One region of the Ferrimonas sp. YIN67 genome, then DNA from elsewhere that is predicted to be linked to it. Evidence: predicted binding sites of a transcription regulator. Region 1 holds the regulator's gene; the other holds the start of a gene.

Region 1 (3,755 bases):
CTTCCACTGGGAGCCGGTGATCTGAATGGTCAGATCCGCATCGCTGGGATCTTCCATTGCGATCAGGGTGCTGGTGGCGGGTACGGCCATGCCGATCAGGATCAGGAAGGGCACCACGGTCCAGGCGATCTCCACCTTGGTGCTTTCATGGAAATTGGCGGGAGTCACTCCCTTGGCTTTGCGATGATGGATCAGTGAATAGATCATCACGCCAAAGACCAGCAGGGCGATCAGGCAACAGATATAAAAAATGGTCATATGCAGGCCATAGACCCGCTGACTGATCTCGGTCACCCCAGGCGTCATATTCCAGAGCGACTCATTGGCGATGGATGGCGATACCATCAGGGCCAGGCACCAGCCCAACAGCTTGTACGTCACAGACACTTCTCCTCTGAGCATTGCTTTCGCAACGACCAGAAAGAGCTTGCACAGTACAACCTGGCTCTATGTCAGCTCCTTCCCCGAACGGGCATGGGCATACGCGTGTCCAGCTGCGCAACATCTGCCATTACAACTGCCTAAATTTGTGCAATGTTTCCGGAGTTTAAGCTACAGGCTGTGCGTTAGTTGATCAAGATCACAAAAGCACTTCGGAGTAATTATTCAGTGAACAAGATTCGGAAGGTGAAGGGTTTCCTGATTGGCGCCCTGGATCAGAAATGCAGGACAATAGGCACGCTTCTGTACGAGCTGTAAACGCCGTCCATCCCGCTCATCTATTTTTGGCAACCAAGCAAAGGCCACGGCACAGGTCCCCCCCAGCATGGCCTGCTCCAGTGCCCACAGCGCCTCCACATCATCACTGCAGCGCACACGAAGGACACGGCGGGCATCGATCCCGGCCTGGGCCAGCAAGGAAAGCCAATTGTCGGCCGGAGGGTTGATCAGGACTATCCAGCCAGCCTGTTCGGCCAGTTCGCGCAAAGCAGGCATCAAGGCCCCGAGGACATTGACGCCCGCTCCGGGTGAACAGCAGGTCGACTGGGCGGTGGACCAGGGCCGGCGGGTGCCTTGCCAAAGGCCAGGATGATTGTGCGGCGTTCCCTGCTGCGTTTTCATTATTGCCAGTCTCCGTTTCTGACGACGCCTACGGCCAAGCCCTCAATGGTAAGGGGGATCTCTGCCAAATCGACGACAATCGGTTCATATTCTTCATTTTCGGCGTGAAGATAAACGACGTTACCCTGTTTTTGAAAGCGCTTCACCGTCACTTCATCATCGCCCACCCGGGCCACTACAACCTGGCCATTACGGGCCTCTCGGGTCTGGTGGACGGCCAGCAGATCACCATCGAGGATACCAATCTCCTTCATGGAGTCTCCGCGCACCCTCAGCAGATAGTTGGCCTCGGGACGAAACAGGGTGGGATCCATCTGATAGTGGGATTCCACATGCTCCTGCGCCAGGATGGGCTCACCAGCGGCGACCCGACCAATCAGCGGCAAACCCAGTTGCTCTGGCTCAGGCTCGTTATAAAGGACCCGGATCCCCCGGGAAGTGCCGGGTACGATCTCAATATAGCCTTTGCGTGCCAGCGCCTTGAGGTGCTCTTCCGCCGCATTGGCACTGCGAAAGCCCAGCTGACGAGCGATCTCCGCCCGGGTTGGCGGCATTCCGGTGTCCAGCATGTGCTGGCGAACAAGGTTAAACACCTGTTCCTGGCGAGGCGTCAACGGCTTCATGGCGATCCCTGTGTATTCGTACAGTATTGATACTGTAATCATATACAGGTAGCTGGTGATTTCAACAGCAATCTGTTGTGGATGAGGAAAAACTTCGAGGAAACTGGTCCGATGATGACGGCAGAGTGGACAAAATACAGCCACTCTTTGCGAAGCACTTGCCGCTCTGAGAGTCAGATAGCTGCCTGCCTAGCGCTTTGGGTGTACACTCTGCGCAACTCATTCAATATCCCAGAGAAGCAACCCTCGTGAGCAACACAATCCTAAACCACTGGCAGCGACCGGTCAGTTGGATGCAAAAGCTGATGGTGAAGAGCAAGCCGATCCCGGAACGGCCGATTACCGAGTTGGATCTCGATCTCAGTCGACCCATCGTTTATGTCCTTCCAAACGACTCTTTCTCCGACCGTCTGGCACTGCATGAGTGTTGCCTCAAACTCGGTCTGCCCAGCCCGTTCGAGCCTCTAGAGCTCAAGGGAGAGATCTTCGAACGCCTGGTGGCATTGGAAGGAACCACGCCCCTGTTCGGACAGGGTAATGGCACCGACTTCAAGGCCCGTTTCGAGCGTCTGCTGCAACTTCATCGGGATCACGAGGAACTGGACGTTCAGGTCGTGCCGGTCAGCCTATTGTGGGGCCGAAACCCCGGTAAAGAGGAGAGTGTCAGTGCCACGCTGCTCAACAAGAACAATCCAACCTGGCTGCGTAAAACCCTGATCCTCTCCGTCCTGGGCCGGGATAACTTTATCCGCTTCTCCCGCGCCGTTTCTCTGCGTTATATGGCAAACAATCATGGTACCGACGGCACCATCGCCAGCAAGCTGGCGCGAGTCGCACGGGTCCACTTCGGCCGCCAGCGCACCGTCGCTACGGGGCCACGCCTGCCGGACCGTCAAGCCCTCTTCCATGCCCTGCTTGCCGCCCCGGCCATCAAGAGCGCCATCGCCGACGAAGCCAAGAGCAAGAAGATCTCCGAAGAGAAAGCCCGTCAGCGAGCGCGGGAATACCTGGACGAGATCGCGGCCGACTACTCGGACAGCCTGTTCCGGATTGGGGATCGCGTCCTCACCTGGTTATGGAACAAACTCTACCGCGGGATCAACGTACGAGGTGCCGAGCAGGTCCGCCAGCTATCCCAGGATGGCCACGAGATCGTCTTCGTGCCTTGCCACCGCAGCCATATGGACTACCTGCTACTCTCCTACGTGATCTATCGTCAGGGTATGGTCCCACCGCATATCGCGGCCGGGGTTAACCTGAACTTCTGGCCGGCCGGTCCCATCTTCCGCCGGGGTGGTGCCTTTTTTATCCGCCGCTCTTTCCGGGGCAATAAGCTGTACTCCACCGTCTTCCGCGAATACCTGGATCAGCTGTTCAAGCGGGGTTACTCGGTGGAATACTTCACCGAAGGCGGGCGTTCCCGTACCGGCCGCCTGCTGCCGCCCAAGACCGGCATGATCGCCATGACCGTCAACTCCGTCCTGCGCGGCCTCGAGCGCCCGGTCACCCTGGTCCCTGTCTACCTGGGCTACGACCACGTGATGGAGGTTGCCTCCTACCATAAGGAGCTCGCCGGCAAGAAAAAGGAAAAAGAGAGCGCCTGGCAGGTATTCTCCGCCATCCGTAAGCTGCGTAATTACGGCCAGGGTTATGTGAACTTCGGCCAGGCCATCACCATCCACCAGTTCCTCAATGAAGCCCACCCCCAATGGCGCGAAGAGAGTAACCCGGATGAGGGCAAACAACCTTGGCTGACACCAGCAGTCAATCAACTGGCCAACCAGTTGATGTGCAACATCAATGATGCCGCAGCGGCTTCCGCCATGACCCTGACCTCCAGCATCCTGCTGGCCACCGAGCAACACGCCATGGAGCGTGGTGCACTGGAAAGACAGCTGGATCTCTATCTGGATCTGCTCCGCGCCGTCCCCTATACCCCTCACACGACGGTACCGGAAGGGGATGGCAAGGCGGTACTGCAGCAGGTGCTGGATCTCAACAAGTTCCAACTGGCAACCGACCATATGGGCGAGATCGTCAGCATTGCCGATGGGTCTGCGGTGACCATGA
Region 2 (3,755 bases), on a different contig from region 1:
CTCATCTGAAGGCTTCGGGGGCAAGCAGCCTCAGCATTGCCCTGCTGGAGGTCGAGGAACCACGCATCCGCTGGCAGGCGTATCTGCCGGAGGGGGCTGATGCCTACCGCTATCTCTGGTTTACGCCCCGCAGTCGTGAAGGCAGCTATTGCGAGGCGATCAGCGTGCGCCATAACGGTTGAAGATCTGCAGAGCCTGAAGGCTGGGACCGGCGTTGCGCACGCCCAGCAGATCGGCCAGACACAGCAGGGCCACCGAGCCCGGGCGCAGTTGCTTCGAACGTTGACCGCGCCAGTGGCGCCAGATCATATCTCGGCGCTGGCGCCGACTGCGGCGGCCGGCAAACTGCCACTGGGGCAGGGCGGGTGCCGGCAAGGGGCAGGGGAGGTGGCCCGGATAGGTTTGCCAGGGGGTCAGCAGGGTATCCGGATAGCAGAGCTCGAGCCAGTCCATGTAGAGCCGGTGGCCGTTTACCGCTTCGGCCGGGGCTGCCAGGATCGCATCCTGCAGCGCGGCGGAGTAAAAGGGCAGATGAAACTCCAGGCGATAATCGGCGAACTGTTCAAACGGCCCGGCCAGGTGGCGATGCTGATCCTGTTCCCACAGAAACAGCTGAAATGCCCGTGCCAGGGGGCGGTCCTGGTGGCGCAGCAACTCATTGAGCAGATCCTGTTTGAGATCGTCCTGCAGTTGCTGCCCATTATGCAGCAGACGTGCCGGTAGATAGGCCTGTTGCTGCTCGATATAGGCATCGATCACGGCTTCTGGATCGCCGGTGGTGATCGCCCGCTGCACCCCGAGATCGACGTAGACCCCCCCGGCGCAGACGCTGCCGCCATTGCCGGACCAGACAATCCGTCGTCGTCCCCGGTCGGCCTCTGACAGGTTGTGGCCCAGGCGCTGCTCGACCGTGATCCCCTGGGTATCGGTAACGGGAATGCGGATCAGATCCAGGCCCACCTTGTCGGCCCACCCCTGGGCACACAGGCTGTCCTGGCTGTCTGGGCGAGAGAAGTTCAGGGCTCGGATCTTCTGTTTACGACGCAGCAGCGCAGCCGAAATGACTCGGGAGTCCAGGCCGCCGGACAGGGTGGTGAGGCTCTCACTGTCGCTCCCAAGGCTGAGATCAACCGCCTGGCTAAAGGCGCTGTCGAGCCGTTCGACCAGAGTCTGCTGAGGGGCGGGGGCTTGCTCTTTGGGCCAGTGCAGATAGCGATGACGGCGGATCCCGCTGGCACTCAACTGCAGCGCCTCGCCGGGTCGGGCGCAGCGGATCTCCCGGTAGGGGGTCCGCTCTCCCAGGGCGAACCCCAGAGTGGCCAGGGCGCTGAGACCCACGGGATCTGTGGTGAGTGAGACAGGGAGAGCGCTCAGGCTGTGCTGCTGGCTGGCAAAGGCGATCAGACCGGGTTGCTCAAGCCAGTAGAGGGGTTTGAGGGCGAGGCGATCATGGTAGATCCCCAAGGTGCCCGCCTGCTTGTCATAGTGCAGCAGGGTAAAAGCGCCCTGGGCCTGCTGCAACAGCGTGCCGGGGGCCTTCTCATGGCACAGGCGGGCCAGATCCTGCTGGTAGTGGCCACTGAGCAGGGGGTGGCCCAACAGGGTTGCAATATGCGTGGCGGATTGCAGGGAGCACTCGGGGGATAACGCTTCGCTTGGGGCGATGGCTAGCCAGCAAGAGCGGAGGCTGAAGATCTTGGGATTCGGCACGCTTAGGCTTTCTAACAGTTTGTTTTTATGAACGTTATATTCCGGATCTTGTACTCTGTTACCTATCAAACCCACAACCTGGCTCATGCGTGCCTCCCGAAAACCCTGCTGGATCACTCTGTATAGTGGGCGGGACTGCAGTATCGATGCCAACATCGGGCATTGAGCACAAACCGCTCCTGCACTGTGTTTATATACAGTTCTTGTTGCCTCCTTTCTACGGCTTGATTACCCTGTGGCCATCGTTTCTCGTTTTCGAAAGCCATGGATCGTCTCTATATTGCCGAAAAACCCAGCCTGGGCCGGGCCATTGCGGCCGTGCTGCCCAAACCCCATATCAAGCATGAAGGCTATATCGAGCTGGGAAACGGCGACTGCGTCACCTGGTGCGTGGGTCACCTGCTTGAGCAGGTGGAGCCGGAGGCTTACGATCCCAGGTACAAGCAGTGGCGGATGGAAGATCTGCCTTTACGGGTGGCACAGTGGCAGCTCAAGGCCCGCCGTGGCATGGGCAAGCAGCTGGCGGTGATCCGCAAGTTGCTCAAGCAGGCCAAGACGCTGGTGCATGCCGGGGATCCGGATCGTGAGGGACAGCTGCTGGTGGATGAGGTGATCGATCACTTGGGCGTCAGCTCGGCACGCAGGGCGGGGATCAAGCGTCTGTTGATCGCCGATCTCAACCCGGCGGCGGTGCAGCGATCCCTCTCTCAGCTGAGGGAGAACAGCGAATTTATGCCCCTGTCCGTCTCGGCCCTGGCCCGCAGCCGGGCCGATTGGCTCTATGGCATGAATCTCTCCCGTGCTTTTACTCTGCTGGGGCGCAAGGCCGGCTACCAGGGGGTGTTGTCCGTTGGACGGGTACAGACGCCGGTATTGGGCCTGGTGGTTCGGCGAGACCAGGAGATTGAGGGCTTTGTGCCCAAACCCTATTACCGGCTCGATGCCTTGATCGCCCACCCCGAGGGGATCATCCGGGCGCGCTGGCAGCCCAGCGAGGCTTGTGCCCAGTGGCTGGATGAGTCCGGTCGCCTGCTGTCCCGAAAGCTGGCGGAGCACGTGGCCGGGCGGATCCAAGGCCAGGATGCCCGAGTGACCGAAGCGGAGTTTAAAGAGAAGCCCCAATCGGCGCCTCTGCCTTACTCCCTCTCCAGCCTGCAGATCGACGCCGCCAAACGGTTTGGATTGTCGGCCAAGGAGGTGTTGGCCTGTGCCCAGAAACTCTATGAGGGGCATAAGCTGATCACCTATCCCAGATCCGACTGCCGCTACCTGCCCAAGGATCACTGGAAAGAAGCTGACGCTGTGTGTCGGGCGATCCGGTCGAACCATGGCGAGCTGGCTAGTGCCGTGGAGGGCGCGGATCTGAGCCTGAAATCCCGCTGCTGGAACGATGCCAAGGTAGGAGCGCACCACGCCATCATCCCCACCCCCAAGGCCTCGGGAGGACGTTCACTGTCTGCCAATGAAGCCAAGGTGTATGGCCTGATCGCCCGCCAGTATCTGATGCAGTTTTACCCCCCCGCCCGTTTTGCCGAAGCCCGGCTGGAGTTTGAGATCGCCGGGGGCCACTTCCTGGCCAAGGGGCGTCAATTGGTGGCACCAGGCTGGCGCACCTTGCTGGGGGGCAAAGCGCTCCGTGGTGAGGACACCCAGGAGGAGCAAAGCCTGCCGCGCCTGAGTCAAGGGGAGGTGCTGCACTGTGAGCGGGGGGAGATCCTCGATAAGCTCACCGAGCCGCCCAAGGTGTTTACCGAGGCCAGCCTGCTGCAGGCGATGACAGGGATCGCCCGCTTCGTTCAGGATCCGGCATTGAAAGGTATTCTGCGGGAGACCGACGGCCTGGGCACCGAGGCGACCCGGGCCGGGATCCTGGAGCTGTTGTTCAAGCGTGGCTTTTTGAGCCGTCAGGGTAAGCAGATCCGGGCGACGGAGGCGGGTAAGGGGCTGATCCTGGCGCTGCCGGAGCCGGCGACCTATCCGGATATGACCGCGCGTTGGGAGAGCCAACTGCAGGATATGGCCGAGAAAAAGGTCGGCTACCGCCC

Evidence for each region. The regulator LexA, encoded in region 1, represses DNA repair genes until DNA is damaged. The targets are predictions, from matches to a motif close to TACTGTATNNNNATACAGTA.
Region 2: AC2D8U_RS16605 (DNA topoisomerase III) is a predicted target of LexA. The motif match lies at 1,893-1,912, and genes of this name have one in related genera.

The regions. Positions count from the first base shown of each region.
Region 1 is NZ_JBXVVJ010000009.1:166,591-170,345, reverse strand. It holds gene coxB (cytochrome c oxidase subunit II) at 1-345, opposite strand, end outside; gene AC2D8U_RS17640 (SulA-like leucine-rich domain-containing protein) at 607-1,062, opposite strand; gene lexA (transcriptional repressor LexA) at 1,062-1,685, opposite strand; gene plsB (glycerol-3-phosphate 1-O-acyltransferase PlsB) at 1,934-3,755, shown strand, end outside.
Region 2 is NZ_JBXVVJ010000008.1:163,309-167,063, forward strand. It holds gene AC2D8U_RS16595 (ChaN family lipoprotein) at 1-182, shown strand, start outside; gene AC2D8U_RS16600 (asparagine synthase-related protein) at 160-1,797, opposite strand; gene AC2D8U_RS16605 (DNA topoisomerase III) at 1,975-3,755, shown strand, end outside.